DNA from 3 places in the Cellulomonas olei genome. Region 2 is predicted to be linked to each of the others. Evidence: predicted binding sites of a transcription regulator. Region 2 holds the regulator's gene; each other region holds the start of a gene.

Region 1 (9,743 bases), on a different contig from region 2:
CCAGCACCCGCAACGCGTCGGAGAACCGGTCGTCGGTCCGCGACTCGAGCAGCTGCTGCCGGTGCCGCAGCTTGTGCGGCACCAGGTACGCGATCCACAGGACGACCACCGCGAGGGCGGCCGGTCCGGCGAATTCGTACACTCCACGACGGTAGGGGCCGCGCGCGCGGTGCGACCGGACCCGTCGCGGCGTGTCCGCGGGGAAATCACACCGGTGTGATTCCCCGGTCCCGCGCCCGGCCCGTCAGGCGCGCGGCGTCCGCGCCGCGTGCCAGCGCGCGAGCAGCCCGCCGGGGACGTCCTCCGTCGTGAGGGCGAACGTCCGGTGGTCGCACCACCGGCCCTGGATGTGCAGGTAACGCTCACGCAGGCCCTCGTCGCGGAACCCCAGCTTCTCCACCACGCGCAGCGACGGGCCGTTCTCCGGGCGGATGTTCACCTCGACGCGGTGCAGCCCGAGGCCCGCGAAGCAGTGGTCCGTCGCGAGCGCCACCGCCGTCGGCGTGATGCCGCGCCCCGCCACGTGCCGCGCGATCCAGTACCCGATCGACGCCGAGTACAGCGAGCCGTACGTGATGCCCGAGACCGTGAGCTGCCCGACGAGCTCGCCCTCGTGCTCGACGGCGAACGGCAGCGACGACCCCGAGCGGGCCTGCCGGTCGAGCGTCCGCACGAACTGCGGGAACGTGGGGCGCCGCCCGCTGAGCGGCTCGGGCGAGGTCGCGTCCCACGGCTCCAGCCACGCGGCGTTCGCGGCGCGCAGCCGCATCCACACCGCCTCGTCGGTGCGGCGCAGCGGCCGGAGGGCCACGTCGCCGTCGGTCAGCACGACCGGCCAGCCGCGCGGCATCAGCCCTCCAGCACCAGGCAGTGCACGACCTGCCCGGCCACGACGGCGGTGTCCTGCTCGCCCACCACGGCCAGCGCGTTCGCGTGCGCGAGCCCGGTCACCGACGGCACACCGGGGTCGCCCACCGGCGTCACGCGGTAGCCCTCGCTCGGCGACCCCACGACGGCGGCCGGCACGAACTGGCGCACGCCGGCCGGCGACTCCCAGCCCACGTCCGCACGCGCCGCGACCGACGGCCGGAACAGGTCGGTGTGCCCCGCCATCGCGCGCAGGGCGGGGCGGACGAACACCTCGAACGCCACCTGCGCGGCGACGGGGTGGCCCGGCAGCGCGAACAGCGGGACGGCCCCCGCGCCACCGCCCACCGTCCCGAAGCCGTGCCGGTAGCCCGGCGCCATCGCGACCTGGTCGAACCGGACGGTGCCCAGCGGCGCGAGCACGTCCGCGAGCGTGTCGTGCTGCGACTCCGACAGCCCCCCGGTCGTCACCACGACGTCCGCGCGCACGAGCTGGTCCTCGAGCGCCTCGCTCAGCACGGCGCGGTCGTCCGTCACCACGCCCACCCGCACCGGTGTCGCTCCGGTGTCGCGGACGGCCGCCTCCAGCGCGTGGCCGGCGGCCTCGTAGACGCCGCCGTCGCGCCGGGGCGTGCCCGGCTCGGTCAGCTCGGACCCGGTCGAGACCAGGACCACGCGCGGGGCGGGGTGCACGCGCAGCCGCCCCCGGCCGCTGGCCGCCGCGACGGCGAGCTGCCGAGCGCCCAGGCGCGTCCCCGCGGCCAGGACGACCGACCCCCGGGCCGTGTCCGCGCCGGCAGGCCGCACGTTCACGCCGGGCACGGGCAGCCGGTGCAGCGTCACGCGCACGGCCCCGCGGTCGGTGTCCTCCGCGGCGACGACGGCGTCCGCACCCGCGGGCACCGGCCCGCCCGACGCGATCCGCACCGCCTGGCCGGGCGCGAGGCGCAGCGCGGCGGGATCCCCCGCCAGCACGTCGTGGGCGACCGGGAGCACCGGCGCGCCCGCACCGTGCAGGTCCCCGCTCGCGACCGCGTACCCGTCGCACGCGGCGACCGGCCGCGAGGGCACGTCGGCGGGGGCGACCAGGTCCTCGGCGAGGATGCAGCCCGCCGCGTCGGAGAGCACGACGTCGAGCGGGGACACCGGGCCCACCGCGGCCAGCACCGCCGCGAGCTGGTCCTGCACGGATCTCATGCCCGCATTCTGCCCGGCGGGCGCTGCGGCGGGCGCACGCACCGCGCCGGGGACGGCCCGCCCGCGGGTCCCGCCCGGGGCTCGCGCCGACGCGCTGTCCGCCGTTGGTCCTGCCGCGGCCCCCGGGCGTTTGCGACACTAGGGGCATGAGCGCCGTCGCCCAGCCGTACCCGCACGTCTCCGAGGGCAGCACGGTGACCGAGGTGAAGGACGAGTTCCGGGCCCTCCTGCGCGCGGCCCGGCAGGCACGGTCGGCCCGGAGGCGCACGGAGTCGGCGGACGCGTTCGTCGACGTCGTCGAGACGATCCCCGCCCTGGCCGACGCCCGGTGCGTCGCGGTGTACTCGGCGCGACCCACCGAGCCCGACACCGGCCCGCTGCTCGACTCCCTCGCGGGGCGGCAGATCGAGGTGCTGCTGCCCGTCCTCGGCGCGGGGCTGCAGCGCGAGTGGGCGCGGTACGCCGGCCGGCACGACCTGCTGCAGCGCGCACCCGGACGCCCGCCGGAGCCCTCGACGCCGTCCCTCGGGGCGGAGGCGCTCGCGGAGGCCGACGTGATCGTCGCCCCGGCGCTCGCCGTCGACACGTCCGGGACCCGCCTCGGCCAGGGCGGTGGCTGGTACGACCGCGCCCTCGCCCACGCACGCCCCGGCACCCCGGTCATCGCCCTGGTGTTCGCCGAGGAGCTCTACGACGCGGAGGTCCGTCCCCTGCCGCGCGAGCCCCACGACCGCAGGGTCGACATGGTCGCGACCCCCGAACGCTGGTACCACCTGGGCGCCTGATCGCGCCCGCTCCGGGGGAACATCCCGGGGGCGCGTATCATTGGCACTCGGACACGGAGAGTGCCAGGCCCGCCGCCGACCACCGCGCGGACGACCGGCCCCTCCCCCACCAGGTCACGTCATCCGCGGGAGACAGCAGTGCCCACCTACTCGTACACCTGCACCGAGTGCGGCCACGCCTTCGACATCCACCAGTCCTTCAGCGACGCGGCGCTCACCGAGTGCCCGAGCTGCGGCGGCCGGCTGCGCAAGGTCTTCTCCGCCGTCGGCGTCGTCTTCAAGGGATCGGGCTTCTACCGGACCGACTCCCGGTCCGGCCGGACCTCGGGCTCGAGCAGCTCGTCGTCGTCGAGCACCACGTCGTCGGGCAGCTCGTCGTCGGGCAGCTCGTCGTCGGGCGGGTCGTCGTCGGGCGGGTCGTCGAGCACGTCGACGTCCTCGACGTCCTCCTCCTCGTCCGCCGCGAAGCCCGCCGCCGGCTGAGCCCGAGCGGTCCCGCCCGCGACGCGGGCACCCGCTCCTCCACAGGACGCCGCACGGCGCGCCGTCCCCACCCGCGCCCGCCGCGGCCGGACGGGTCGCTCCCCCGCGCCTAGCGTCGCGGCATGCCCCTGACCGGTCGGATCTCCCCCGCCACCCGGCGGGCGCTGCGGCTGCTCGCCTGGCGGGCCCGGCGCCCCCTCGCCGCCCTGTGCGCCGCCCTCGCGGTGGTGGCCGTCGTCGAGCAGGTGCGGCCGCCCGACCCGCCCACCGTCGAGGTACCCGTCGCCGCCCGGGACCTGCCGGCCGGCGCCGTCCTGCGGCCGCGGGACGTCCACCTGCAGCAGGTCCCGCCGGCGCTCGTCCCGCACCGCGACGTCCCGCGAGCGGACGACGTCACGGGCCGCCCGCTCCTCGTCGCGGTGCCGCAGGGGCTCCCGCTGGTGCCGGAGCTGCTCGCGGACGAGGCCGCCGTCCCGCCGGAGGGCACGGTCGTGGTGCCCGTGCGGTTCGCGGACGCGGGCGTGGCCGCGCTGCTCCGCCCGGGCGTGCTCGTCGACGTGGTCGCCGCGCCCGTCCTGGACGGCGACGAGCCGGAGCGCGTGGCGCGCGGCGCCGTCGTGCTCGCCCCCGCGGGCGGCGGCGCCGGGGACGCCGCGGGCGGCGCGGCGGACGGGCCGGGAGCGGCTGCGGCTGACGGGGGCGACGGCCTGCGCGACGGGTCCGCCGCCGACGGGCCGGTGCTGCTCGCGGTGCGACCGGACGAGGCCGTGTCCCTGGGGGCGGCCGCATCCTCCCGGGTGCTCGGTGCGGTCATCGTGGGATGATGCCCGGACCACCCGGCACCGGACGTGCTCACGACGGGCACCGGAGGAGTTCACGACATGAGCGACGCACTACGCCAGGGCCTGCGCAGCACCACGGAGCGCGCGCGGGGCCTCTCCGGCGTCTTCCAGGGGTTCAAGGACTTCATCTCGCGGGGCAACGCCGTCGAGCTCGCGGTCGGCGTCGTCATCGGCGCCGCGTTCGGCGCGGTGGTCACGGCCGTGCAGAGCGGGCTGATCGGCCCGCTCATCGCCATGATCTTCGGCAAGCCGGACATCTCCGAGCTCTGGGTCATCAGCGGCCGGAACGACGCCGAGATCAACGTCGGCGTGATCCTCAACGCGCTGCTGCAGTTCCTCATCACGGCGGCGGCGGTCTACTTCGTCATCGTGCTGCCGCTGAACAAGCTGGCCGAGCGCCGCAAGCGGGGCATCGAGGCCGAGCCGGCCCGCCCGTCGGAGGACATCCTGCTGCTCCAGGAGATCCGCGACCTGCTCGCCGCCGGGCAGGGCGCCACGCCGCCCCCGGCCCCGGGCGCGCCTCCGGCCGCCTCGGGTCCCGGCGCGCACGCCGCACCGCAGCCCCCGATCTGACGCCGGCCGGCACCGGCACCACGCGGTGCCGCCTGTGCGCGACACCTGACCGCCACCCGGGTCGGTGGGACACTGGCGAGGTGACCACACCGCCGACCGAGCCCCGACCCGCCGCCACGCCCCCGACCCGCCGCGCGGTGGACGACGCCCCCGTGATCCCGGGGCGCAGCGCCGACGACTCGGACACCGGCTGGGGCGACGAGCGGTCGGACTCGAACGACGACCGCCTGCTCCGGGACGTCCCGCCGCACTGGTGACCGCGAGCGGCCGGGCCCGGGCGTCATCTCCGACGCCCGCCCCTCCGCGCTCGCAGGGGACACCCGCCGCGCGCTGGCCGTCCCATCCAGGCGCCGGCACACGGTCGCGATCGCAGCGGTCGCCCGCCGCACGCTCGCGATCGGAGCGGTCGTCCGCCGCAGCGCGCGGTCTCAGCTGCCGCTGGTCGCCCGCCGCACGGCCGCCGCGACCACCGAGTCGACCCGCGCCCCGCGCCGCGTGACGCCGAGCTCCCGGCGCAGCGCGGCGCCCAGCTCCTCCGGCGTCCGCTCGCTGCCGTCCGACACCAGCCAGGCCACGAGGTCGTCGAGCTGGTCGTCGGAGTAGGCGCTGATCGGCAGGCCCGGGCGCACGTCGGGCCGGGGCCCGCCGGGCACCGCCAGCGTCGGCTGCACGGCGCGGACCGCGCCGGTCATGGGAGCCGCGGCCTCCATGACACCGGGGATCTGCGAGGCGGTCGCGGGGATCGGGGACGTGGACGGGCGCGGCCCGGCGGAGGCACGCTCGGCGGCAGGACGGGCGGGCGAAGCGCCCGTGTCCGTCCCGCCCTGCGCCTGCGCCGTCGCACCCGGGCCCGTCGCATCCGAGCCCGTCGCAGCAGGGGCCGGCGGCGGCGTCCACGTCGCCCCGGCGGCGCCACCCGGCGCCGACGCGGTCGGGGCCGGGGACCGGACCTCCTCCGGCGCGCCGGTCGGGGTGCTCCCGGCCTCCCGGTCCGCCGCCACGGCAGGTGCGCGGACCTCCTCGGGCCCGGTGACGCCCGCGTCGGCGCCACGGCCGCCCGGAGCCGGCACGCGGACCTCCTCCGGGCGCGCACCCCCTCCGGCGGGCAGCCCGCCGGTCGGCGGCACCGCGAACCCGGTGAGCGTCGGGGCCGGTCCGCGGCCGTCGTCGTCGAGCAGCGGCGCCTCGGGGACGAGCAGTGGCGCCTCGGGCACGAGGAGCAGGCCCCGGCGGCGCTCGGCCTCGGCCTCGGCGATCCGGCGGTCGGCCACGGCGTGCAGCGCGCGGCGGATGCGGTCGACCTCGGAGGCGGGGTCGAGGAACGCGGCTGCGGACCACACGCGCAGCACGCTCCACCCGAGCCGCTCGAGGCGCTCGGCGACCTGCCGGTCGCGCACCCGCACGCTCGGCTCCCCCAGGTACGCGTCGTCGTCGGTGAGCACGGCGACCAGCAGCTCGCCCGGCAGGTCCGGGTGCCCCACGGCGAGCGGCAGGTGCAGGCCGCCGGGCAGCCCGTGGTCGAGCTCCACGACGAGCCCGTGGCGCCAGAGCCGCTCGGCGAGGTCGACCACCAGGCGGTCGGGCTCGGCGGTGGCGTCTTCCCGGGTCGCCGGGGCGGCGTCCGGCAGGGGCGTCTCCGGCACCGCCGCGTCCGCGGACGTGCCGGCGTCGTGCCCCGCGTCGTCGGTCGCACCGGCGACGACGCTGCCACCGGCGGCCTCGTCGACCACCACCGGCTCCACCGCCGTGTCCGTCTCGCCCGCCGCACGCCGCTCGGCGAACCGCAGCAGGTCGGCCAGCAGCCGGGGCCCGGGTCCGCGCAGGCGCTCGGGGTCGATGTCGGCCGTGGCGAAGCAGGACACCACGTCGAGGCGGTGTCGCGTCACGCCGAGCGCCGCGAGCAGCAGGGCGTCGCCACCGGGACCGCTGATCGGCCCGAACCGGTGCAGCACCCGGCCGTGGGGCGTCCGCCCGAACCCGAGCGACAGGATGAGCGCGTCGCGGCGCAGCCCGGCGACGTTCGTGAGGTCCGTGACCACGAAGGGCTCGGGCCGGGACCCGTCGAGGCAGGCGGCGAGCGACGGCGAGTCCCGCACCTGGGCGAGCACCGCCTCGCGCACCTGTGCGGTGTGCAGGGCGGAGGCGGTGACCACCGCGAGCGACTCCTCCGGGTGGGTGAGCGCGTGCTCGATGACGAGCTCGACCACGCGGTCGACGTCGGCGCGCGTGCTCTGCACGGCCCCGGAGCCGTCGGGCATGCCGGTGCCGTCGACGAGGTGGTGCCCGACGGCCGCCGTCGCGGTGGGCAGCGGGGTCGGCGACAGCACGTCGCCGTAGCCGTGGGCCGCGAGGAACGCCGTGAGGTACGGGTCGCGGCGGGACGCGTCGGCGCGCAGCGGGACCGTCGGCAGGACGTCCGCGAGCTCCCGCACGGCCGTGCCGGACGCGCAGCGGCGGTCGCCGACGACCACGACCTGGCGGCCGCGGGCGATGGCGGGCAGCGCGACCTCGACCGGCAGGTGCGCGGCCGCGTCGAGCACCACGAGGTCCACCGTGCGGGCCGGGGGCAGGACCTGCGGGACGAGCATCGGGGCGGCGGCGAGCACGGGGCGCAGCCGGCGCGCGACGTCCGGGTACCGCTCGAAGGTCTCCCGCAGGCCGGTGAGCCGGTCCTCGACGAGCTCGGCGAACAGCGCCTCGGTCTGGTCCGGGTGGGCCGCCATCGCGGAGCGCACGTGCGCCGCGGCGCGGGCGCGCACCGGGCCCGCGAGCGCCGCGGTGTGCGCGAGGTCGAACTCGCGGTACTCGGCGGCGAGCCTTCCCAGCGTCCGGCCGTCGTAGCCGGCGAGCGCAGGGTCGGCGGCGAGGACCTGCTCGAACACGGTGCTCCACCACGCGAGCTCGAGCTCGGCGGTCACCAGGTCGGCCGGGACGCGGCGGTCCGCGAGGTCGTCGAGGAGGTCCCCGAGGCCGTCCGCGACCAGCGACCGCACGAGGCGGGTGCGCCCGGGCAGGTCGGTGAGCGCGCCGGAGCCGGCCACGAGCCGGCGCATCCGGTCCAGCACGTCGGCGACGGGCCGGTGCAGCAGCTCCGCGCCCTCCGGGGTGCCGGCCAGCACCGGCGCGAGCGCGTCGAGGTCGGCCCGCACGGCGCGGTGCTCCGCCTCGATGTCCGCCAGGCCCTCGGGCAGCCGGGGCCAGCCGCCCGCCGGGCAGTGCGCCTGCCAGATCTCCCGCTGGCGCTGGACGTCGACGAGCGCCGCGTGGAGGTCGGCGACGGGCCGGCCGGGTCGCAGCAGGTCCTTGGCCTGCTTGCGCAGCCGACGGCGCAGCCAGTACCCCATCGGGCTGCCGTGCTCCGCGCGCCACGCCTTCGAGGCGGTGGCGGCCACCATGTCGGAGGGGCTGCGCTCGAACACCAGCGGCTGGAACACGTCGAGCGCCCCGCGGACCCCCGCGAGCACCTCGAGCTGCTCGGCCCACGTCGCGAGCGTCGTCGCGGGGGTGAATCCCGTGACGTCGGCGACCTCCGCGATCCGACGCTGCAGCGCCGGGAGCCCGTCGTCGCCCGCGAGCCGCTCCACCCGGCGCAGCGCGTCGGCCGCCTCGGCGTCGGAGAGCAGCACCGCGCCGTACCAGGGGGTGTCGACCGGACGCAGCGTGAACGCGCCGGCGCGCGCGGCCTCGGCAAGGTCCGCCGCGACGGCCCGGCGCCGGTCCGCGTCGAGCGCTCGCGCGACGTCCGGGCGCAGCCGCACCGTCGTCCGCGGAGCCGGGCGCTGGGCGGTCAGCCGCGCGAGCGCCTGGAACGCGTCGTACGCGGACGCCTCCCACGGCCGCCGCACCAGGTGCAGCGCGTCGACGTAGCCGCGCAGGCGCTCCCGGCGCTCGACGAGCCGGCGGCGCAGCTCGGCCGTCCCGGCGGGGTCGCCGGGGTCGACGTCCAGCGTCATGGCGCCCATGAGGCGGCGGACCGACGCGGCGCGCCAGGCGGCGTCGGGCGCCACGTCCAGCAGCACCTCGCCGACGCCGAGCCGCTCCAGCCGCTCCTGCAGCGCGACGGCCGCACGACGGTGCCCCGGCACGTACAGCACCGTGCGGCCGTCGGCGGCGGCGTCCGCGACCAGCGCGGCGAGCGTGCCGGTGACGTCGCTGTCGGCTGGGGCGTCGACGAACACGTGCGCCCCGCCGGCCACCACGTCGAGCACGTGCTGCTGGGCCGGGTCGAGGTCGCCCACGCCGCGCTCGGCCGCCGGGTCGCGGTCGCCGCGCACCGGGGACGGCAGGGGCACGGCGAGCGCCTCGACGGCCTCCGTGACGCCCGCGAGCGCCGCGACGACCTCGTGGCGCTCCAGCCCGGCCGCGAGCCGGTCGAGGTCGTCGACGAGCACCTGCCCCGGGTGGACGAACGTCCCCACGACGATGCGGTCCACGAGCTGGAAGTCGTCCAGCACGGCGGTCCCGAGCGAGGTGAGGCGGGCGACGGCGTCACGGGGGTCGAAGCCGGATCCGGTGAACGCGCTGCGGGCGACCGCACCGGGGTCCAGCAGGGCACCGCGCGACCGCAGCGCGCGCGCCAGCACCGGGTTGACCTCGAGCGACGGCTCGAGGGTCAGCTCGTAGTCGCTCTCCGCCGTGCCGCGGGCCGTCAGCGACACGGGACGCAGCAGCACGGGCGCGCGGACCTTGCGGGCGACCGTGGCCGGTCCCGCCGTGTCCTCCTCGGCACCCGCGGGCCGGGCGCCGCCGGTCTCGCGCGTCGCGGTCGCGATGGCGGCGACGTCGTCGGTGGCGACGTCCGGGGTGCTGTGCTCGGTCCAGGAGGCGACGCCGATCGCCAGGTACGTCGGCGCGATGCCGTACTGCTGCGCGTACGTGGCGGCCCGGGCCGCCACCGCGCGGGCGCGCCGACGGGCCGTGCCGAGGGCGGCACCCTCGCGCACGAGGTTCGACAGCCGCGTCTCCCGGCCGGCGAACAGCTGGGCGATACCGGAGG
Region 2 (9,743 bases):
GACGCGCTCAGCCGCGCCTCCGGGCGCTCCTCGCCGCGCAGCGCCGCGAGCCGGCGCAGCAGCTCCGCCTGCTCGTCGTCCATCGCGGTCGGCACCTGGACGTCCACGTGCACGTGCAGGTCGCCGCGGCCGCCGGCGTGCAGGTGGCCGACCCCGAGCCCGCGCAGCGTGACCACCTGGGCGGGCTGCGTACCAGGACGCAGGTCCACCTCCTGGGGGCCGTCCAGCGTCTCCAGCGTGAGCACCGTGCCGAGCGCCGCCGCCGTCATCGGGACCTGCAGCGTGCAGTGCAGGTCGTCGCCCTCCCGGACGAACGTCTCGTGGCGGCGCTCCCGGATCTCCAGGTACACGTCGCCGGCCGGGCCGCCCGCCGGGCCGACCTCGCCCTGCGCCGTGAGCTTGATGCGCGTGCCGGTGTCGACACCCGCGGGGACGTCGACCTCCAGGACCCGGCGCGACCGGACGCGCCCCTCCCCGGCGCACTCGGTGCAGGGCTCGGGGATGACGGTGCCGAACCCGTGGCAGGCCGCGCACGGCTGCGACGTCATGACCTGGCCGAGGAACGAGCGCGCGACGCGCTGGACGCTGCCGCGCCCGCCGCACACGTCGCAGGTGCGCGGGGACGTGCCGGGACGGCAGCAGGTGCCGCTGCAGGTGGGGCAGACCACCGCCGTGTCGACCGGCACCTCGCGGTGCGTGCCGAACGTGGCCTCCGCGAGGTCGATGTCGAGCCGCACGAGCGCGTCCTGCCCGCGGCGCGCCCGCGGGATCGGACCGCGCTGCGCGCCGCCCCCCGCCGCGGCACCGAAGAACGTCTCGAAGATGTCCTGGAAGCCGAAGCCCCCGCCCATGCCGCCGCCCGGGGACGACGGGTCGGCGCCCATGTCGTACATGCGGCGCTTCTCCGGGTTGGAGAGCACGTCGTACGCCCGGGACACGTCCTTGAACCGCTCCTCCGACGCGGCGTCGGCGCCGGCCACGTCCGGGTGCAGCTCGCGCGCCAGCCGGCGGTAGGCCTTCTTGATCTGCTCGGGCGTGGCGTCGCGGTCCACGCCGAGCACCTCGTAGTAGTCGCTCACTCGTCACTTCCTGTCGGTCGCGCGCGTCGACGCGGGTCGGGGGCGCCGCGGGGGCGGGCGCGGGTCGTGCGGTCGGGGCCGGTCACCCGGCGAGGATCCGGGACAGGTAGCGGGCGACGGCACGCACCGTCGCGATGGTCCCGGGGTAGTCCATGCGGAGCGGGCCGACCGATCCGATGCGGGCGACAGCGGCACCGCCGCCGTCACCGGGCCCGCCGTAGCCGGTGGTGACGAACGAGGTCTCCACCAGGCCCTCGTGCTGCGTCTCCCGGCCGATGCGGACGGCCACGGCGGCCTCGTCCTCGGCCATCTCGGTCAGCAGCCGCAGCAGCACGACCTGCTCCTCCAGCGCCTCCAGCACGGGGCTGATGGTGCGGGCGAAGTCCTGGCCGCCGCCCCGCACGAGGTTCGCGGTGCCGGCCAGCACCACGCGCTCCTCGCTCTCGCGGGCCAGCGTGTCCTCCACGACGGCGACGACGGCCCGCACCAGCGGGGCCGCGACGGGCTCGAACTCGTCGGACAGCCCGGACAGCACGGCGTCCAGCTCGGCGAGGCGCCGGCCGGCCGCCGCCACGTTGAGCCGGACCCGCAGCCGGGCCACGACGGCCTCGTCCAGCGGGTCCGCCAGCTCCAGCGTGCGCTGCTCCACGCGGCCGTGGTCGGTGATGATGACGACGAGCAGGTGCCGGTCGCCGACCGGGACCAGCTCGACGTGCCGCAGGGCCGTGCGCCGCAGCGACGGGTACTGCACGACGGCCACCTGGTGGGTGAGCTGGGCGAGCAGCCGGACGGCGCGGTCGACCACGTCGTCCAGGTCGGCCGCGTCCTCCATGAAGGTCTCGATGGCCCGCCGCTCCGGGGCGGACAGCGGCTTGACGGTCGCGAGCCGGTCGACGAACAGCCGGTAGCCCTTGTCGGTCGGCACCCGGCCGGCGGAGGTGTGCGGCTGCACGATGTAGCCGGACTCCTCGAGCGCGGCCATGTCGTTGCGGATGGTGGCCGGCGAGACGCCGAGCGCGTGCCGCTCGACGAGCGCGCGGGAGCCGACGGGCTCGCGGGTGGCGACGTAGTCCTCCACGATCGCGCGCAGCACGTCCAGCCTGCGGTCCTCGCTCATCGCCACCTCCCGATGCCTGTCCGGCCGCCCGTCACGCCGGGTCCGCCGCGCCCCACGTCCGGCCCCCGCGCCGTCCGGCGGCCGCCGGCGACGCGCGGCCGGGATGGCACTCACCCGACGCGAGTGCCAATTCTACTCGGCCGCACGGGCAGGTGCCCTGCCGCCCGCGCCCACGGCCCCGGACCCCGACGTCCCGCCGGTCGCGGCCGGGTCGCGGCGCCGCGCGACCAGGTCCACCACGCCGACCACGAGGGCCACCGCGACGAGCGCCACCGTGACGAGCAGCGCCCGGCCGGCGGCCACGCCGCCCTCGACGCCCGCAGCCAGCGCCGTGTAGTAGGTCGACAGCGCGACGGCCACGCCGAGCGCGGAGCCCACCCGCTGCCCGACCTGCAGCATGCTGCCCGCGACGCCCGCCCGGTCCACCGGGACGCGCGCGAGCGTGAGCGTCTGGTTCGGGGAGATGACCAGGCCGCTGCCGGCGCCCGCGACCATCTGCGTCCCGGCGACCACGAGCCCGACCGCCGGCGGGTCCACCAGGCGGATCGCCAGGTCGGTGCCGACGAGGCCCGTGAGCACGAGCACCAGCCCCACGACCACCAGCGCGCGCCCGCGCGTCGCGACCAGGCGGCCCGACTGCTGCGCCGCGACGGCCGACGCGATCGCGAACGGCATGCCCACGAGCCCGGCCTGCAGCGGCGTGAACCCCGCGATCTGCTGGAGGTACAGCGTGGTGACGAGGAACACGGCCGTGAACCCGGCGAAGTACGCCATGCCGAGCAGCGCGCCGTTGCGGAACGACGGCTCCCCCAGCACCCGCGGGTCGAGGACGGCCGCGCCGGTCCGCCGCTGGTACCCGCGCTCCCACGCGACCGTGGCCACGGCCAGCACCGCCGCCACCGCCAGCCACCACCAGCGCGCCGGGTCGTCGCCGCCCTCGCCCGTGGTGATGACGAACGGCACCATCACGGCCGTCGTGGTCACCGCGACCAGCGCCAGGCCCGGCACGTCCAGGCGCGGGCGGCCCGAGCGCGCGGACGCGGCCGACGGCCCGGGGCGGCCGCGCGGCAGGAACCGCACGGCCAGCGGCAGCACCACCGCGATCACGGGGACGTTCACGAAGAACACCCACCGCCAGCCGTGCTCGGCCCCGAACGCCTGGATGATCAGCCCGCCCAGCAGCGGGCCGAGGGCCGTCGACACCCCGATCGTCGCGCCGAAGTACCCGAACGCCCGGCCGCGCTCGTACCCCGAGAACAGCTGCTGGATCGTGCCGACCACCTGCGGGTTCAGCAGGCCCGCGCTCGCGCCCTGCAGCAGGCGCATCGCCGCGAGCACCTCGTCCGACGGCGCCAGACCCGCCCCGAGGCTGGTCAGCGCGAAGCCGGTGAGCCCCACGAGGAACAGCGTGCGCCGGCCCCGGGCGTCCCCGAGCCGGCCCGCCGGCACCAGCACCAGCCCGAACGCCAGGGTGTACCCGGCGACGATGAGCTGGAGCTGGCTCGCGCCCGCGTCGAGGCTGCGCTCGATGGACGGCAGCGCGACGTTGACGATCGAGACGTCGAGCATCGTGATGAACCCGATCGCCAGGCAGACGCCGAGCGCCCGCCAGCGGTGCGGGTCCGGCTCCTGCCGTGCCGGCGCGCGCGGGCCGGGCTCCGGGGCGGCCGGCGGCCGGGCGGTGGGCGGCTGCGGGGCCGGGCGCTGCGGGTCCGGGGGCGGGTGCGGGGTGGACGTCACCGTCGTGTCGTACCACGGGCCCGCGCGGTCGGCACCTAGGCTGCCGCGGTGACCGACCGCTACGGACCCGACGTGCTGGCCGCCGGGTCGGCCCGCGCGCACCGCCGCCCGACCTCCGTCCCCACCCCCGCCGAGCGCGGCCTGGTCGTCGAGGAGGTCACCACCGGCTGGGTCGGGGCGGTCGTCCGGGTCGAGAAGTCCGGCGGGGAGCACGTCGTCGTCCTGGAGGACCGCCGGGGCCGCACCCGCACGTTCCGGCTCGGCCCCGGGTTCTGGGTCGACGGGCGCCCCGTCGAGCTCGTCGCGCCGCGCGCCGCCGCGCCCACCGGTCCGCGCCGCACCGCCTCCGGCTCGATCGCCGCCCCCGACCAGCGCGCCCGCGTCGCCGTGGGCAGCCGCATCTGGGTGGAGGGGAAGCACGACGCGGAGCTGGTGGAGAAGGTCTGGGGCGACGACCTGCGCGCCGAGGGCGTCGTCGTGGAGCTGCTCGACGGCGTGGACCACCTGGTCGACGCGCTGCGAGAGTTCCGGCCCGAGCCGTCCCGCCGCGTCGGCGTCCTGGTCGACCACCTGGTGCCGGGGTCCAAGGAGCAGCGGATCGCGGACGAGGCCCTGCGGGTCGCGCCGCGCGGCACCGTCCTGGTGCTCGGCCACCCGTACGTCGACGTGTGGCAGGCCGTGCGCCCCGAGCGGGTGGGCCTGCGCGCGTGGCCGACCATCGAGCGCGGCACCGAGTGGAAGCGCGGCATCCTGCGCGAGCTGGGCTGGCCCGCGGACGAGCAGGCCGACGTCGCGCGCGCCTGGCAGCGCATCCTGCGCGGCGTCCGCAGCTACGCGGACCTCGAGCCGTCGCTGCTGGGGCGGGTCGAGGAGCTGATCGACTTCGTGACGGCCCCCTGAACGCCCGACCGGCGCCGCCCCCGGGTGGGGACGGCGCCGGTCGGTGCGGAGCCGCGTGCGGCCGGGGTCAGGGGGCGACGGGGTCGCCCTGCGCCCGGCGGTACACGTACGTCGTCGCCAGCAGCCCGAACGGGAACGACACCAGCTGGCCGACGTAGCACAGGAAGCTGCCGACCGCGTTGGCCGCGAGCACGCCCAGGTACAGCAGCACGACGGTGCCGAGGTTGCGGTTCACCAGCGTGAAGCTGGCCTTGAGCGCGTCCACCGGCGCCATGCCCTTGTCGAGCACGAAGAACAGCGTGAACTGCGCGAAGAACGCGAACACGATGCCCGGCAGGACGAACAGCAGGGTGCCGATCGCCGTGCCCACGCCGACGAGCAGGACCGCGACGACGACCTTGCCCAGGTCGTCGAACCGGAAGAACGTGCCGAACTCGATGCGGCGGCCGTTCGCGACCTCCAGCGACGCGCGGATCACGCCCGCCTGGAGGAACGCCGACAGCAGCACGACGACCGCCAGGACCAGGAGCCAGCCGAAGCCGAGCCCCACGGCGCCGCCCGTGCGCAGCTCGCCCGTGACCGGGTCGATCGACGCCGCGGTGCCCGCCCCGAGGATCGCGAACAGCACCGCCGCGACGATGCCGATGACGACGACGTACACGAGGACGCCGAGCACGAACGGGCCCCAGTTCTGCGTGAACTTGGTCCAGCCCCAGTTGAACGAGTCGCCGACCGTCACGCCGGCGCCGGGCTGGCCGTAGCCGGGCTGCTGGCCGTAGCCGGGCTGCTGGCCGTAGGGGTCCTGGCCGGGCTGGCCGTAGCCGGCGGCCGGCGGCGGCGGGTAGCCCCCGGGAGGCGGCGGGTAGCCGCCGGCGGGGGCGCCGTACCCCCCGGCGGGCGGGTAGCCGGGCGCACCGGCGGGCGGCGGCGGGTACGCGCCGGGGGCGCCGGCGGCCGTCGGGGGCGCGGTCGGCGGGACCGGCGGCGCGGCAGGCGGGGTGGGCCCGCCCGGCGCACCGGCGGGCGGTGCCGACGGCGGCTCCGCGACAGGCGGCTCCGGGGTGCTCGGCGGGTTCGGGGCGTCAGGCGTCGACGGCTCGTCGTCGCGCGGCGGGTTCGTGCCGGGGTTCTCGGTCATCGGAGTCCTCCTGGTCCGGACGTCGCTCGTCCGTCGCGACAGCGAACCGAAGCCGCAGGTCGCGTGTCAAGGAACGCGGCCGGACGGGTGCGAATCGGACAGCTCGGACACGGCGCCACCTCCGGCGGGTAGCCTCGCCACGACCCGTCGCCGACGTCCCGGGAGCGCCACCGTGTCGTACCCCCCGCCGTACCCGCCCGCCGGACCGCAGCCGCTGCGCCCCGACGAGGAGCGCACCTGGGCGATCGTCGCGCACCTGGGCGGGCTGGTGGCCTGGTTCCTCGCGCCGCTCGTGATCTGGCTGGTGTTCCGCGGCCGCGGCCCGTACCTGGAGAACCAGGCCAAGGAGTCGCTGAACTTCCAGCTCACCCTGCTCGTCGCCTACGTCGCCGCGGGCGTGATCGCGCTCGTCACGCTCGGCTTCGGGACGCCGCTGCTGCTGCTGGTGGCGGTCGGGCAGCTCGTCCTGCAGATCCTGGCGGCCGTCGCCGCGAGCCGGTACGAGTGGTACCGCTACCCGGTGAACATCCGGTTCGTGAGCTGAGCCGGCTCAGTCGGTCAGCGTCCGCACCACGGCGTCCGCGAGCAGCCGCCCCCTGCGGGTGAGCACGACGCGGGCGCCGGGTCGGTCGCCCCGGCCCAGCGCCGCGCGCCCGTCGACGAGGCCGTCGGCCACGAGGGTCCCGACCGCCGCGCGGGCGCGGGCCGACAGCGCGTCGAGGGGCAGCCCCTCGCCGAGCCGGACGCCGAGCATCACCCGCTCCAGGCGCGCCGACGCGTCCTCGACCACCTCGCGCCCGGCCGCCGGGCTGAGGCCCGCCGCGAGCCGCGCGTCGTAGGCCCGCGGGTGCTTGACGTTCCACCACCGGACGCCGCCGACGTGGCTGTGGGCGCCGGGGCCGACGCCCCACCAGTCGTCGTTGCGCCAGTACGCCAGGTTGTGCCGGCATGCGTCGTCCGGCGTGCGCGCCCAGTTGCTGACCTCGTACCACCGCAGACCCGCCCCGGTGAGCAGGTCGTCCGCGAGCTCGTACTTGGCGGCCTGGTCGTCCTCGTCGGGCAGGGACAGCTCCCCGCGGCGCACCTGCACGGCCATCCGGGTGCCCTGCTCGACGACCAGCGCGTACGCGGAGACGTGGTCGACGCCCGTCGCGAGCGCCGCCTCGACGGACGCGCGCCAGTCGTCGAGGGACTCCCCCGGCGTGCCGTAGATGAGGTCGAGCGACACCGCCAGCCCCGCGTCGCGCGCCCACCGCACGACGTCCGGGATCCGTCTCGGGTCGTGCGTGCGGTCCAGCGTGGCGAGCACGTGCGGCACGGCCGACTGCATGCCGAACGACACCCGCGTGAAGCCCCCGCGCGCCAGGGCCGCCAGCGACTCCGGCGTCACGGAGTCGGGGTTGGCCTCCGTCGTGACCTCGGCGCCGGGCGCGAGCCCCCACGCGTCGCGCACCCCGTCGAGCATGCGCACCAGGTCGCCCGGCGGCAGGACCGTCGGGGTGCCGCCGCCGACGAAGACCGTCGACACGGGGCGCTCGGGCAGGCCCGCGTCGCGCAGCACCCGGGCTCCGAGCGCGACCTCCGCCAGCGCGGTGTCGGCGTAAGCCACCTGGCTCGCCCCGCCGCCCAGCTCGGTCGCGGTGTACGTGTTGAAGTCGCAGTAGCCGCACCGCACCGTGCAGAACGGCACGTGCAGGTACACCCCGAACGCCCGCCCGGCCGCCCCGTCGGCCACCGAGGCCGGCAGCGCGCCGTCGTCCGGGGCGGCGTCGCCGTCCGGGAGCGCCGGGCTCACTTCTTCTTCGCGTCCTTGGCGTCCTTGCCGCCGCCCGCGTCGGACGACAGCGCGGCGATGAAGGCCTCCTGCGGCACGTCGACCCGGCCGATCGTCTTCATGCGCTTCTTGCCCTCCTTCTGCTTCTCCAGCAGCTTCCGCTTGCGGGTGATGTCACCGCCGTAGCACTTCGCGAGGACGTCCTTGCGGATGGCGCGGATGGTCTCGCGGGCGATCACGCGCGAGCCGACGGCCGCCTGGATCGGCACCTCGAACTGCTGGCGCGGGATGAGGTCCTTGAGCTTCGACGCCATCATCACGCCGTACGCGTACGCCTTGTCCTTGTGGACGATCGCGCTGAAGGCGTCCACCTGCTCGCCCTGCAGCAGGATGTCGACCTTGACGAGGTCCGCGACCTGGTCGCCCAGCGGCTCGTAGTCGAGGCTCGCGTACCCGCGCGTGCGCGACTTCAGCTGGTCGAAGAAGTCGAACACGATCTCCGCGAGCGGCAGGGTGTACCGCATCTCCACGCGGTCCTCGGACAGGTAGTCCATACCCTGCAGGTCGCCGCGCTTGCCCTGGCAGAGCTCCATGATCGCGCCGATGAACTCGCTCGGCGCGAGGATCGTCGACTTCACGACCGGCTCGCGGACCTCGCGGATCTTGCCGCCCGGGAACTCGCTCGGGTTCGTGACGGTGACGACGGTGCGGTCCTCCATCGTCACCTCGTACACCACGTTGGGCGCCGTCGAGATGAGGTCGAGACCGAACTCGCGCTCCAGCCGCTCCCGGATGATCTCGAGGTGCAGCAGGCCGAGGAACCCGACGCGGAACCCGAACCCGAGGGCGACCGAGGTCTCCGGCTCGTAGTTCAGGGCGGCGTCGTTGAGCTTGAGCTTGTCGAGCGCGTCGCGCAGCGCCGGGTAGTCCGAGCCGTCGATCGGGTACAGGCCCGAGAACACCATCGGCTTCGGGTCGGAGTACCCGCCGATCGGGACCGTGGCCGGCTTGCCCGCGTTGGTGACGGTGTCGCCCACCTTCGACTGGCGGACGTCCTTCACGCCGGTGATGAGGTAGCCGACCTCGCCGACGCCCAGGCCCTGCGTCGGGACGGGCTCCGGGGAGATCACGCCGATCTCGAGCAGCTCGTGCGTGGCCTTGGTCGACATCATCGCGATGCGCTCGCGCGGGTTGAGGTTGCCGTCCTTCACCCGCACGTACGTCACGACGCCGCGGTAGGTGTCGTACACCGAGTCGAAGATCATCGCCCGCGCCGGCGCGCCGGGGTCGCCCGTCGGGGCCGGGACCAGCTCGACGATCCGGTCCAGCAGCGCCTCGACGCCCTCGCCCGTCTTGCCGGACACCCGGAGGCAGTCCGCCGGGTCGCCGCCGATGAGCCCCGCGAGCTCCTCGGCGTACTTCTCCGGCTGCGCGGCCGGCAGGTCGATCTTGTTCAGCACCGGGATGATCTGGAGGTCGTTCTCCATCGCCAGGTACAGGTTCGCGAGCGTCTGCGCCTCGATGCCCTGCGCGGCGTCCACCAGCAGCACCGCGCCCTCGCACGCCGCGAGCGACCGGGACACCTCGTAGGTGAAGTCCACGTGGCCCGGCGTGTCGATCATGTTGAGCGCGTACGGGGTGTCACCGAGCTGCCACGGCATCCGCACGGCCTGCGACTTGATGGTGATGCCGCGCTCGCGCTCGATGTCCATGCGGTCGAGGTACTGGGCCCGCATCGCGCGCGCCTCGACGACGCCCGTGAGCTGCAGCATGCGGTCGGCGAGCGTCGACTTGCCGTGGTCGATATGCGCGATGATGCAGAAGTTGCGCAGCAGCTCGGGCGGGGTCGCCGCGGGGGTGATGCGCCGGGACAGCTCGGCGCTCGGGATCGGGGACACGTGCTCCCTCGGTTTCGCAGGGTCGGACTGCCACCATCGTCCCATGCCGACGAGCGAGACCCGAGCCGGGGCGCCCGCGCCCCGCGCCACGCCCCTG
Region 3 (9,743 bases), on a different contig from region 2:
ACGGGGCAGGAAGGAGGACGACGCATGACCTGGACGGACGGGCCCCTGCTGGGCTTCGACACGGAGACCACCGGCGTCGACGTGGACCGCGACCGCATCGTCACCGCGGCACTGGTCCGGCGGGACGCGGCCGGCACGCACGTCCGGACGTGGCTGATCGACCCGGGCGTGCCGATCCCCGAGGCCGCGAGCGCGATCCACGGCATCAGCACCGAGCACGCGCGTGCGCACGGCTCGGCGCCGCGACCGGCGCTGGACGAGATCGCGGACGCCATCGCGGGTGCCGTCCGCGACGGGGTGCCCGTGGTCGCCTACAACGCGTCGTTCGACCTGTGCCTGCTGGAGGCCGAGCTGCGTCGCCACCACCTGCCCACCGTGGAGGACCGCCTCGACGGCGAGCTGCGGCCGGTGATCGACCCGCTGGTGCTGGACCGCGCGGAGGACCGGTACCGCAGGGGCAAGCGCAAGCTGGTGGACCTGTGCGGCGTCTACCAGGTGGTCGACACCGGCAGCCTGCACACCGCCGACGTCGACGTGGTCGCCACGCTCGACGTCCTGGAGCGGATCGTCGGCCGGTTCCCGCACCTCGGGGACCTCGACCTGGTGTCCCTGCACGACTACCAGGTGACCGCGCACCGGGCGTGGGCGGAGGCCTTCAACGCCTGGCGCGACGAGCGCGGCCTGCCCGGCCCGGGCGCGGAGCACACCTGGCCCAGCCGCGGTCGCCGGCCCCTGGCCCCGCCCGTGCACGACCCGGCCCGCGACCTGCGGTTCGCCGGCCGCCCGGTGCAGGACACGCTGATCGCCTGACCTGCGCCGTCACCTCACCCGTGACGTCCCGCCGGCGACGGGGCGGCGTCGGACACAGGATCTCCCCATCCTGCGGTGCGCCGATATCTCATCCATGAGATACGTTCGGTCGGTGACCACGACTTCCGAGACCGCGACCGGCACGATCCCCGCCGTCCCCGCGCCCAACTCCCCCGTGACTCCCACGCTCCCCGAGCAGCTCGCCCACGTGGGCTCGCTCGTCCGGTCCGCCCGCCGCCACCGCGGCCTCACGCAGACCCAGCTCGCCGAGCTCCTCGGCACCAGCCAGTCCGCCGTCCACCGCATCGAGCAGGGCTCCCAGAACCTCAGCCTCGACATGCTCACGCGCATCGGCGCGGCGCTCGACGCCCCCATCGTGACCCTCGGCGGCCCCCAGCACACCCACCTGCGCGTGCAGGGCGGCGTCCGCCTCGAGGGACGGCTCGACGTCAACACCTCCAAGAACGGCGCCGTCGCGCTGCTGTGCGCCTCGCTGCTCAACCGCGGCACCACGCGCCTGCGCAACGTCGCCCGGATCGTCGAGGTGGACCGCATCGTCGACGTGCTGCGGTCCGTCGGCGTCCGCGCCACGTGGTCGAACGACGGCCACGACCTCGAGATCGTCGTGCCGAAGGACCTCGACCTCGAGGCCATCGACGTCGACGCCGCCCGCCGCACCCGCTCGATCATCATGTTCTTCGGCCCGCTGCTCGGGCAGCACGACGAGTTCCGGCTGCCGTACGCCGGCGGGTGCGACCTCGGCTCCCGCACCGTCGAGCCGCACATGATCGCCCTGCGCCCGTTCGGCCTGTCCGTCACCGCCAGCGGCGGCCGCTACCTGGCCCGCGTCACCGACCCGGGCACGGAGAACCTGTCGATCGTGCTGACCGAGCGCGGCGACACCGTCACCGAGAACGCCCTCATGGCCGCCGCCCGGCGCCCCGGCGTCACGACCATCCGCAACGCCAGCCCCAACTACATGGTCCAGGACCTGTGCTTCTTCCTGGAGCTGCTGGGCGTGCGGGTCGACGGCATCGGGACCACCACGCTCACCGTGCACGGCAAGGCGGAGATCGACGCCGACGTGGAGTACGCGGTGTCCGAGGACCCGGTCGAGGCGATGAGCCTGCTCACCGCCGGCATCGTCACCGGCTCGGAGATCACCGTCGGCCGCGTGCCGATCGAGTTCATGGAGATCGAGCTCGCGACGCTCTCCGAGATGGGCCTGCGGTACACGCTGTCGCCGGAGTACACCGCCCACAACGGCCGCACCCGGCTCGTGGACATCACCGTGCACCCGAGCGACCTGCGCGCGCCGCTCGACAAGATCCACCCGATGCCGTTCCCCGGCCTCAACATCGACAACCTGCCGTTCTTCGCGGTCATCGCCGCGTGCGCGACGGGCTCGACGCTCGTGCACGACTGGGTGTACGAGGGCCGGGCGATCCACCTGACGGACCTCACCCGGCTCGGCGCCGACGTGCGCCTGCTCGACGCGCACCGGCTGCAGGTGTCCGGCCCCACGCACTGGTCCGGCGCGGAGGTGTCGTGCCCGCCCGCGCTGCGGCCCGCCGTGGTGATCCTGCTGGCGATGCTCGCCGCCAAGGGCACGAGCGTGCTGCGCAACGTCGACATCATCGCCCGCGGGTACGAGCAGCTGCAGGAGCGGCTGGTCGAGCTGGGCGCGCAGATCGAGACCTTCCGCGACTGACCGCCGACGCGACGGGGCCGGGTGCACGCGCACCCGGCCCCGTCCGCGTCCGCCCGAGGCGGCCGCGAGGTCGTCAGTCCCGGCCGAGGTCGTCAGCTCGGCATGACGACCTCGGCCGCACGTGACGACCTCGCGGCGGGACGCGCGGCGCGCGGGTCAGCGCACCGTGTAGTTCGGGGACTCCGAGATCATCTGGACGTCGTGCGGGTGGCTCTCCTTGAGGCCCGCCGGCGTGATGCGGACGAACCTCCCGCGCTGCTGCAGCTGCGGGATCGTGCGCGCGCCGACGTAGAACATCGACTGGTGCAGGCCGCCGACCAGCTGGTGCGCGACCGCCGCGAGCGGGCCGCGGTACGGGACCTGGCCCTCGATGCCCTCGGTGATGATCTCGTCGTCGGTGAGGTCGCCCTGGAAGTAGCGGTCCTTTGAGTACGACCGGCGGTCCCCGCGGCTCTGCATCGCGCCGAGCGACGCCATGCCGCGGTAGCGCTTGAACTGCTTGCCGTTGACGAACACCAGGTCGCCCGGGGACTCGTCGCAGCCGGCGATGAGCCCGCCGACCATGACGCTGTCCGCGCCGGCCACGAGGGCCTTGGCGATGTCGCCCGAGTACTGCAGGCCGCCGTCCGCGATGACCGGGACGCCCGCCGGCTTGGCCGCCAGCGACGCCTCGTAGACCGCGGTGACCTGCGGCACGCCGACGCCCGCGACCACGCGCGTCGTGCAGATGGAGCCCGGGCCGACGCCGACCTTGACCGCGTCCACGCCCGCGTCGACCAGCGCCTGCGCGCCCTCGCGGGTCGCGATGTTGCCGCCGATGACCTGCACGTGCCGCGTGGCCGGGTCGGACTTGATGCGGCGCACCATGTCGAGCATGAGCCGGGCGTGGCCGTTGGCGGTGTCGACGACGAGCGCGTCCACGCCGGCCTCGACGAGCGCGGTCACGCGGTCCCAGGCGTCGCCGAAGAACCCGACGGCCGCGGCGACGACCAGGCGGCCGGACGCGTCCTTGGTGGCGAGCGGGTACTGCTCGGACTTCACGAAGTCCTTGACGGTGATGAGCCCCTGCAGGCGGCCGTCGGCGTCCACCAGCGGCAGCTTCTCGACCTTGTGCTTGCCGAGCAGCGCCGCGGCGTCGTCGTTCGAGATGCCGACCGGCCCGGTGACCAGCGGCATCGACGTCATCGTGTCGCGCACCCGCCGGGTGGCGAACTCGGCCGGCGGCACGAAGCGCAGGTCGCGGTTGGTGATGATGCCGAGCAGCCGGCGGTCGTCGTCCACGACCGGCAGGCCGGAGACGCGGTACTTCGCGCACAGGGCGTCGAGCTCGGCGAGCGTGGCGTCGGGACCCACGGTGACGGGGTCGGACACCATGCCGGACTCGGAGCGCTTCACGAGGTCGACCTGGTGGGCCTGCGCCTCGATCGACAGGTTGCGGTGCAGCACGCCGATGCCGCCCTGGCGGGCGAGCGCGATGGCCATGCGCGACTCGGTGACGGTGTCCATCGCGGCGGACACCAGGGGGATCGACAGGGAGATCTCACGCGTGAGGCGGGTCGTGGTGTCGACCTCGCTCGGGATGACGTCGGTCTCGCCCGGGAGGAGCAGGACGTCGTCGTAGGTGAGACCGATGAAGCCGAACGGGTCGGCAGGCGCGGCGGATCCAGGGGTACCCAGGTCGGTCATCCCCCGATGATACGGCGGTTCCCGACGGCACCCGGACGCCGGGGAGGTGACCTCCGCGACGCCCCGCGTCAGCGGATGAGGCCGCGCCGCAGGCCGATCGCGACGGCCTGCGCCCGGTCCGCCGCACCGAGCTTGCGGAACAGCCGGCGGGCGTGGGTCTTGATGGTGTCCTCGGACAGGAACAGCTCCTGGCCGATCTGGGCGTTCGACCGGCCGTTGCTCATGCCGACCAGCACCTCGACCTCGCGCTTGGTCAGCGAGACCTCGTCGCGGGACGCGCCGGCCTGCACCGGCAGCTCCGCCCGTGCGACGGCGGGCGTGGGGGCGCTGGCGACGGCACCGTGCGCCGCGACCGCGTCCGGGACGCCGGCGGGCAGCGCCGGGCTGGCGAGGATGTGGGCGGCGACCGCGGCGAGCTCCGCGCGGCCGACGTCCGGGGCGAGGTAGCCGCGCGCACCCAGGGCGATCGCCCGGTCCAGCGCGATCTCGTCGCCCGGCACCGCCAGCATGACGACCGTCGACTGGGACGGCACGGCCCGCAGCCTGCGGATCGCCTCGACCGGGCCTGGCGACGGCAGGTGCGCGTCGAGCAGCACGATCGTCGGGGGCACGCGGCGGGCGAGCGTGACCAGCTCCTCCACCGTGGCTGCGGCGCGGACCGGCGCGAGCGAGGGGACCCCCAGTGCCGTCAGGACGATGCGTTCCCGCACCGCCGTCGACCCGTGGCACACCACGACGCCAGCCATCGACCTCCGCCTTCCGCCTCTGCCCGGTCCTGGCGGACCCGGCTTCTAGGTGTATCGGCCGGATCGGGCGGGACGTTAGCGCGAACGGGTCACGGATCGGTCACCGGCAGACCGCGAGCACCTCGTGCACGAGCCCCGGGACCGTGCGCACCCGGTAGACCTCCGGCCCGCGCGGCACGGCCGGGGACGCCTCGTCGGGCACCATCGCGAAGACCGGCAGCTCCGGGTGCTGCTCGACGAGCGCCGCCAGCGTGGCGAGGTCCGGCGCGGCCTGCTCGCTCGTGAGCACGACTGCCGACGGCGACGTCATCGCGGTGATCTCCAGCAACCGGTGCCGACCGGTGGGGCCCGCGACGACGCGCGCATCCACGCCCGCGTCCGCCAGCGCGCCGGCCAGCACGTGCAGCGACAGCGGCCGCGGCTCCCCGGGCGCGGCCATCAGCAGCGCGATGCGCCGGCGCGACGGGTGCGCCGGCACCCGGCCCGAGCGGTCCCGCAGCACCGCGAGCGCGGCGGCCACCACGAGCGCGTCGGGCTCGTCGCCGGGGCGCGCCAGCACCGTGCGGGAGGCGATCCCCGCCCGGGCGGGTGCGACCAGGTCCGACCACCACCGCGTCAGGTCGGCGCCGGCGGGCAGGGCGAGCAGGCGGGCGACCTCGCCGGCGTCCGCGCGCAGCGCCGCGTCGATCACGGCGGTGGGGGTGGCGGGCCGGTCGGCGCTGGGCGGCGGCCGCAGGGCACCGAGCGACGTCACGCCGGCACCTCGGGCGACGCCCGGACCCTCCGCACCGCCGACGAGGTCGGGCACGGCGGACAGGTGCCGCACCACCGGCTCCTGCGGGGCGCCCTCCCGGGCGAGGCGCGCGGCGTCCGACGGCGGCACCCCGTCCAGCGTCAGGGCCCGCATCCTCATCAGCCGCGCCAGGTCGGCCGCGCTGTAGCGGCGGTGCGCGCCGGCGGTGTGCTCGGACGGGCCCAGGCCGTAGCGGCGGTCCCACGTGCGCAGCGTCGCGGGCGCCACCCCGAGCCGCCCCGCGACGGCGGCCACGGTCAGCGTCGGCGCGGCGTCGCCGGCGTCCGGGGCCGGCGACCCGTCCGAGCCGGTGGTCTCGTCCGGGCCGGTGGTCTCGTCCGGGTCGGCGGTCTCACCCGGGTCGGCGGTCTCACCCGGGTCGGCGGGGTCGACGGGTCCGGCGGGGTCGGCCCGCTCGGTCGCGTCGGTGGCGTGCGGGTCCACCGAAGGTGCCCGCCCCGCCGTGCCGCCGTCGTCGTCGATCTGCATCTCGCCCGTCTCGTCCGCGCCCGTCGTCCTCGCGCCCCGCCGATTCTGCCGGGGATGTGGCGCGGTTTCCACCGGCGACGGCGCGATCGGCGACCGACCCGGCGCCGGACGGTTCGCGTCGAGAACGCGTCAACGCAGGTGAGGCCCGTCACGAATCGCTTCACGCCAGATCGCGACACGGTCTTGAACAACTCCTGGCGCGGTTGTAGTGTCTCCAGCAGTGCAGTTCGACGCCGCACCAGGGACGGAGGTCCCAGAGGCGGACGGACCGCCTCACTCGCACGATCAGCCCGGTGGCTCGCGCCGCCGGAGGTATGGAGGAGCACATGGCCGAGATCTCTCGCCTCCCGGGCCCCGTGATGGAGCTCTGGGAGTGGCAGTACGAGGGCGCCTGCCGGGACGCCGACCAGGACCTGTTCTTCCACCCCGAGGGCGAGCGCGGGGCCGCGCGCCGCCGCCGCGCCGAGGCGGCCAAGGCCATCTGCGCGACCTGCCCGGTCATCAACGAGTGCCGCGAGCAGTCGCTCGCGGTCCGTGAGCCGTACGGCGTGTGGGGCGGGCTGTCCGAGGACGAGCGCGCCGCCGTCCTCGCCGCCGGCCGCACCCAGAGCCAGGTGGTCTGACCCCGGCTCCCCCTGACGTGGCGACCGCCGCGGTGCGATACCGCCCGGTCGCCGATCACGACGACGAGGCCCCCATCCGCGTGCGGAGGGGGCCTCGTCGTGCGTGCGGCGCGGTCCGGGCACGACGGGGCCCCGGACGCGGGGCCTACCCGGCGACGACCCCCGGACGCGCCGAGGCCCCCCTCCGCAGCGCGGAGAGGGGCCCCGGACGCCGGCCGGCCGCTCAGGGCCGGCGCGGTGTCACTTCGTGACGATCGCGAGGATGTCGCGGGCGGAGAGGATCAGGTACTCCTCGCCGTCGTACTTCACCTCGGTACCGCCGTACTTGCTGTAGATGACCTTGTCGCCGACGGCCACGTCGAGCGGGACGCGGTTGCCGTTGTCGTCGACACGGCCCGGGCCGACCGCCAGGACCTCGCCCTCCTGGGGCTTCTCCTTGGCGCTGTCCGGGATGACCAGACCGGAGGCGGTCGTCTGCTCCGCCTCGAGCGTCTTGACGACGATGCGGTCCTCGAGCGGCTTGATGGAGACCGACACAGCGGACCTCCCCTTCGCGTGTGAGTGCTGCCTGATGTCCGTTGCCGCACCGTGCTCACGGCCGGCCGTCGTCGCGGGTGCCGGCGGCCGTGCGGGGCGGTTGGCACTCCCGGTACGAGAGTGCCGATCAGCACTCTAGGAACCCGTTAGCACTCGGTCAAGGCGAGTGCCAACGACGACCCCGTGCGCCGCGTCCGCGTGGGCGCGTCGTGCGAGGATCGCGGCATGGACGCGTCCGGCCTCGCCAAGCTGCTCAGCCCCGAGGGCTGGGCCCTGCTGTCGGCGCTGCCCCCCTACGACGAGCAGCACGCGATGGCGCTGTCGGAGCGGCTGCGGCGCGACGGGTTCCCCGCGGACCTCGTCGCGGCCGCGCTCACGCAGTCCCGGCTGCGCGCACGGGCGCACGCGAAGCTCGGCGAGTTCGCCGACGGCATGCTGTTCACGCCCGCCGGGCTGGAGCAGGCCACCCGCCTGGTCGTCGCGGCGCAGCACGCCCGCCGGTACCAGGCCGCGGGCGTGCAGCGCGTGGCGGACCTCACGTCCGGGATCGGTGCGGACGCGATGGCGTTCGCCGGCGTCGGCCTGCGGGTGCTGGCCGTGGACGCGGACGAGACGACCGCCGCGCTCGCGACGGTCAACCTGCGCCACTTCCCGGAGGCCGAGGTGCGCCACGGCGACGGCCTGGGCGTCGACCTGGAGGCCGAGGGCGTCGACGGCGTGTACGCCGACCCCGCGCGGCGCACGGCGGGCGGCAGCCGGGTGTTCGACCCCGCGGCGTACGCCCCGCCGCTGGACGCCGTGCTGGCCCTGCGGGCCCGCGTGCCCGCGCTCGGCCTCAAGCTCGGGCCCGGCGTCCCGCACAGCGCGCTGCCGGACGACGCCGAGGCGCAGTGGGTGTCCGTGGACGGCGACGTCGTCGAGCTCGGGCTGTGGTTCGGCCCGCTCGCCCCGGAGGGACCGGGACGGTCCGCGCTCCTGCTCGGGGGCTCCGGCGGGTCCGTGCTGCTGCGCGGCGGCGACGCGACCGCCGACCCGCACCCTCCCGTGGGCCCGGTCGGCGCGTACCTGTACGAGCCCGACGGTGCGGTGATCCGCGCCGGGCTGGTGGCGGAGGTCGTCGCCGGCGTGCAGGGCCGGCTGCTGGACCGCACCATCGCCTACGTGACCTCGGACGCGCTGCACGCCACGCCGTTCGCGACGGCCTACCGCGTGCTGGACGACCTGCCGTTCGGCCTCAAGCGGCTGCGGGCGTACCTGCGCGAGCGGGACGTCGGCGCGCTGACGATCAAGAAGCGCGGCACCGCGGTCGTGCCCGAGCAGCTCCGGCGCCAGCTCGACCTGCGGGGCTCCGTCCCCGCGACGATCGTGCTGACCCGGGTCGCCGGGCAGCAGCAGGTGCTGCTCGTCGAGCCGGTCGGCGCATGACGGCGCCGGCGCGGCTGCCGTTCGCGCGGTCGGAGCGGTCCACCGTCGGCATCGAGTGGGAGCTCGCGCTCGTCGACGCCGACTCCGGCGACCTCCGGCAGGTCGCCAGCACGGTGCTCGACGCGGTGCGGCCCGCGGACGGCGCCGAGCACCCGGCCATCAAGCAGGAGCTGCTGCTCAACACCGTCGAGGTGGTCTCCGGCGTCTGCCGGACGGTCGGCGAGGCGGGCGCCGACCTGCAGCGCGCGATCGACGAGGTCCGCACCGTCACGGACCCGCTGCGCGTCGAGCTCATGAGCGCGGGCACGCACCCGTTCGCCCGCTGGGCGCAGCAGAAGGTCACCGACAAGGAGCGGTACGCCACGCTCATCGACCGCACGCAGTGGTGGGGCCGCCAGATGCTCATCTACGGCGTGCACGTGCACGTCGGCATCGAGGACCGCGCCAAGGTGCTGCCGATCTCCCGGGCGCTGCTGACCTGCTTCGCGCACCTGCAGTCGCTGTCGGCCTCCAGCCCGTTCTGGGGCGGCAAGGACACCGGGTACGCGTCCAACCGGGCCCTGATGTTCCAGCAGCTGCCCACGGCGGGGCTGCCGTTCCAGTTCGAGCAGTGGGAGCAGCTCGAGGCGTACGTCGGCGACATGCTCCACACCGGCGTGATCGACGCGTTCGACGAGGTGCGCTGGGACGTGCGCCCGTCCCCGCGGTTCGGCACGGTCGAGACCCGCATCTGCGACGGCTCCCCCACCCTGCTGGAGGTCACGGCGCTCGCCGCCCTCACGCACTGCCTGGTGGAGCACTTCTCGACGCTGCTCGACAGCGGGCGGACGCTGCCGACGATCCCGCCGTGGTTCGCCCAGGAGAACAAGTGGCGCTCGGCCCGCTACGGCATGGACGCCATCATCATCACCGACGCCGCCGGC

Evidence for each region. Region 2 encodes HrcA, which represses chaperone genes, less so after heat shock. Its sites were predicted from a motif close to TTNGCACTCGNNNNNNNCGAGTGCNAA; they were not measured.
Region 1: AAHH18_RS18295 (FmdB family zinc ribbon protein) is a predicted target of HrcA. The motif match lies at 2,890-2,916, and genes of this name have one in related genera.
Region 3: groES (co-chaperone GroES) is a predicted target of HrcA. The motif match lies at 7,542-7,568, and genes of this name have one in related genera.

The regions. Positions count from the first base shown of each region.
Region 1 is NZ_JBCLVN010000005.1:171,123-180,865, reverse strand. It holds gene AAHH18_RS03395 (hypothetical protein) at 1-142, opposite strand, end outside; gene AAHH18_RS03390 (GNAT family N-acetyltransferase) at 245-850, opposite strand; gene AAHH18_RS03385 (molybdopterin molybdotransferase MoeA) at 850-2,064, opposite strand; gene AAHH18_RS03380 (5-formyltetrahydrofolate cyclo-ligase) at 2,211-2,849, shown strand; gene AAHH18_RS18295 (FmdB family zinc ribbon protein) at 2,988-3,332, shown strand; gene AAHH18_RS03365 (SAF domain-containing protein) at 3,455-4,156, shown strand; gene mscL (large conductance mechanosensitive channel protein MscL) at 4,214-4,747, shown strand; gene AAHH18_RS03355 (hypothetical protein) at 4,828-5,004, shown strand; gene AAHH18_RS03350 (hypothetical protein) at 5,176-9,743, opposite strand, start outside.
Region 2 is NZ_JBCLVN010000018.1:42,254-51,996, forward strand. It holds gene dnaJ (molecular chaperone DnaJ) at 1-1,079, opposite strand, end outside; gene hrcA (heat-inducible transcriptional repressor HrcA) at 1,162-2,196, opposite strand; gene AAHH18_RS07650 (MFS transporter) at 2,329-3,936, opposite strand; gene AAHH18_RS07655 (DUF3097 domain-containing protein) at 3,985-4,836, shown strand; gene AAHH18_RS07660 (DUF2189 domain-containing protein) at 4,904-5,974, opposite strand; gene AAHH18_RS07665 (DUF4870 domain-containing protein) at 6,147-6,518, shown strand; gene hemW (radical SAM family heme chaperone HemW) at 6,525-7,769, opposite strand; gene lepA (translation elongation factor 4) at 7,766-9,646, opposite strand; gene AAHH18_RS07680 (maleylpyruvate isomerase family mycothiol-dependent enzyme) at 9,690-9,743, shown strand, end outside.
Region 3 is NZ_JBCLVN010000053.1:26,195-35,937, forward strand. It holds gene AAHH18_RS14865 (exonuclease domain-containing protein) at 25-810, shown strand; gene AAHH18_RS14870 (helix-turn-helix domain-containing protein) at 986-2,521, shown strand; gene guaB (IMP dehydrogenase) at 2,678-4,207, opposite strand; gene AAHH18_RS14880 (LuxR C-terminal-related transcriptional regulator) at 4,276-4,953, opposite strand; gene AAHH18_RS14885 (MerR family transcriptional regulator) at 5,054-6,235, opposite strand; gene AAHH18_RS14890 (WhiB family transcriptional regulator) at 6,562-6,858, shown strand; gene groES (co-chaperone GroES) at 7,099-7,395, opposite strand; gene AAHH18_RS14900 (class I SAM-dependent methyltransferase) at 7,621-8,820, shown strand; gene AAHH18_RS14905 (glutamate--cysteine ligase) at 8,817-9,743, shown strand, end outside.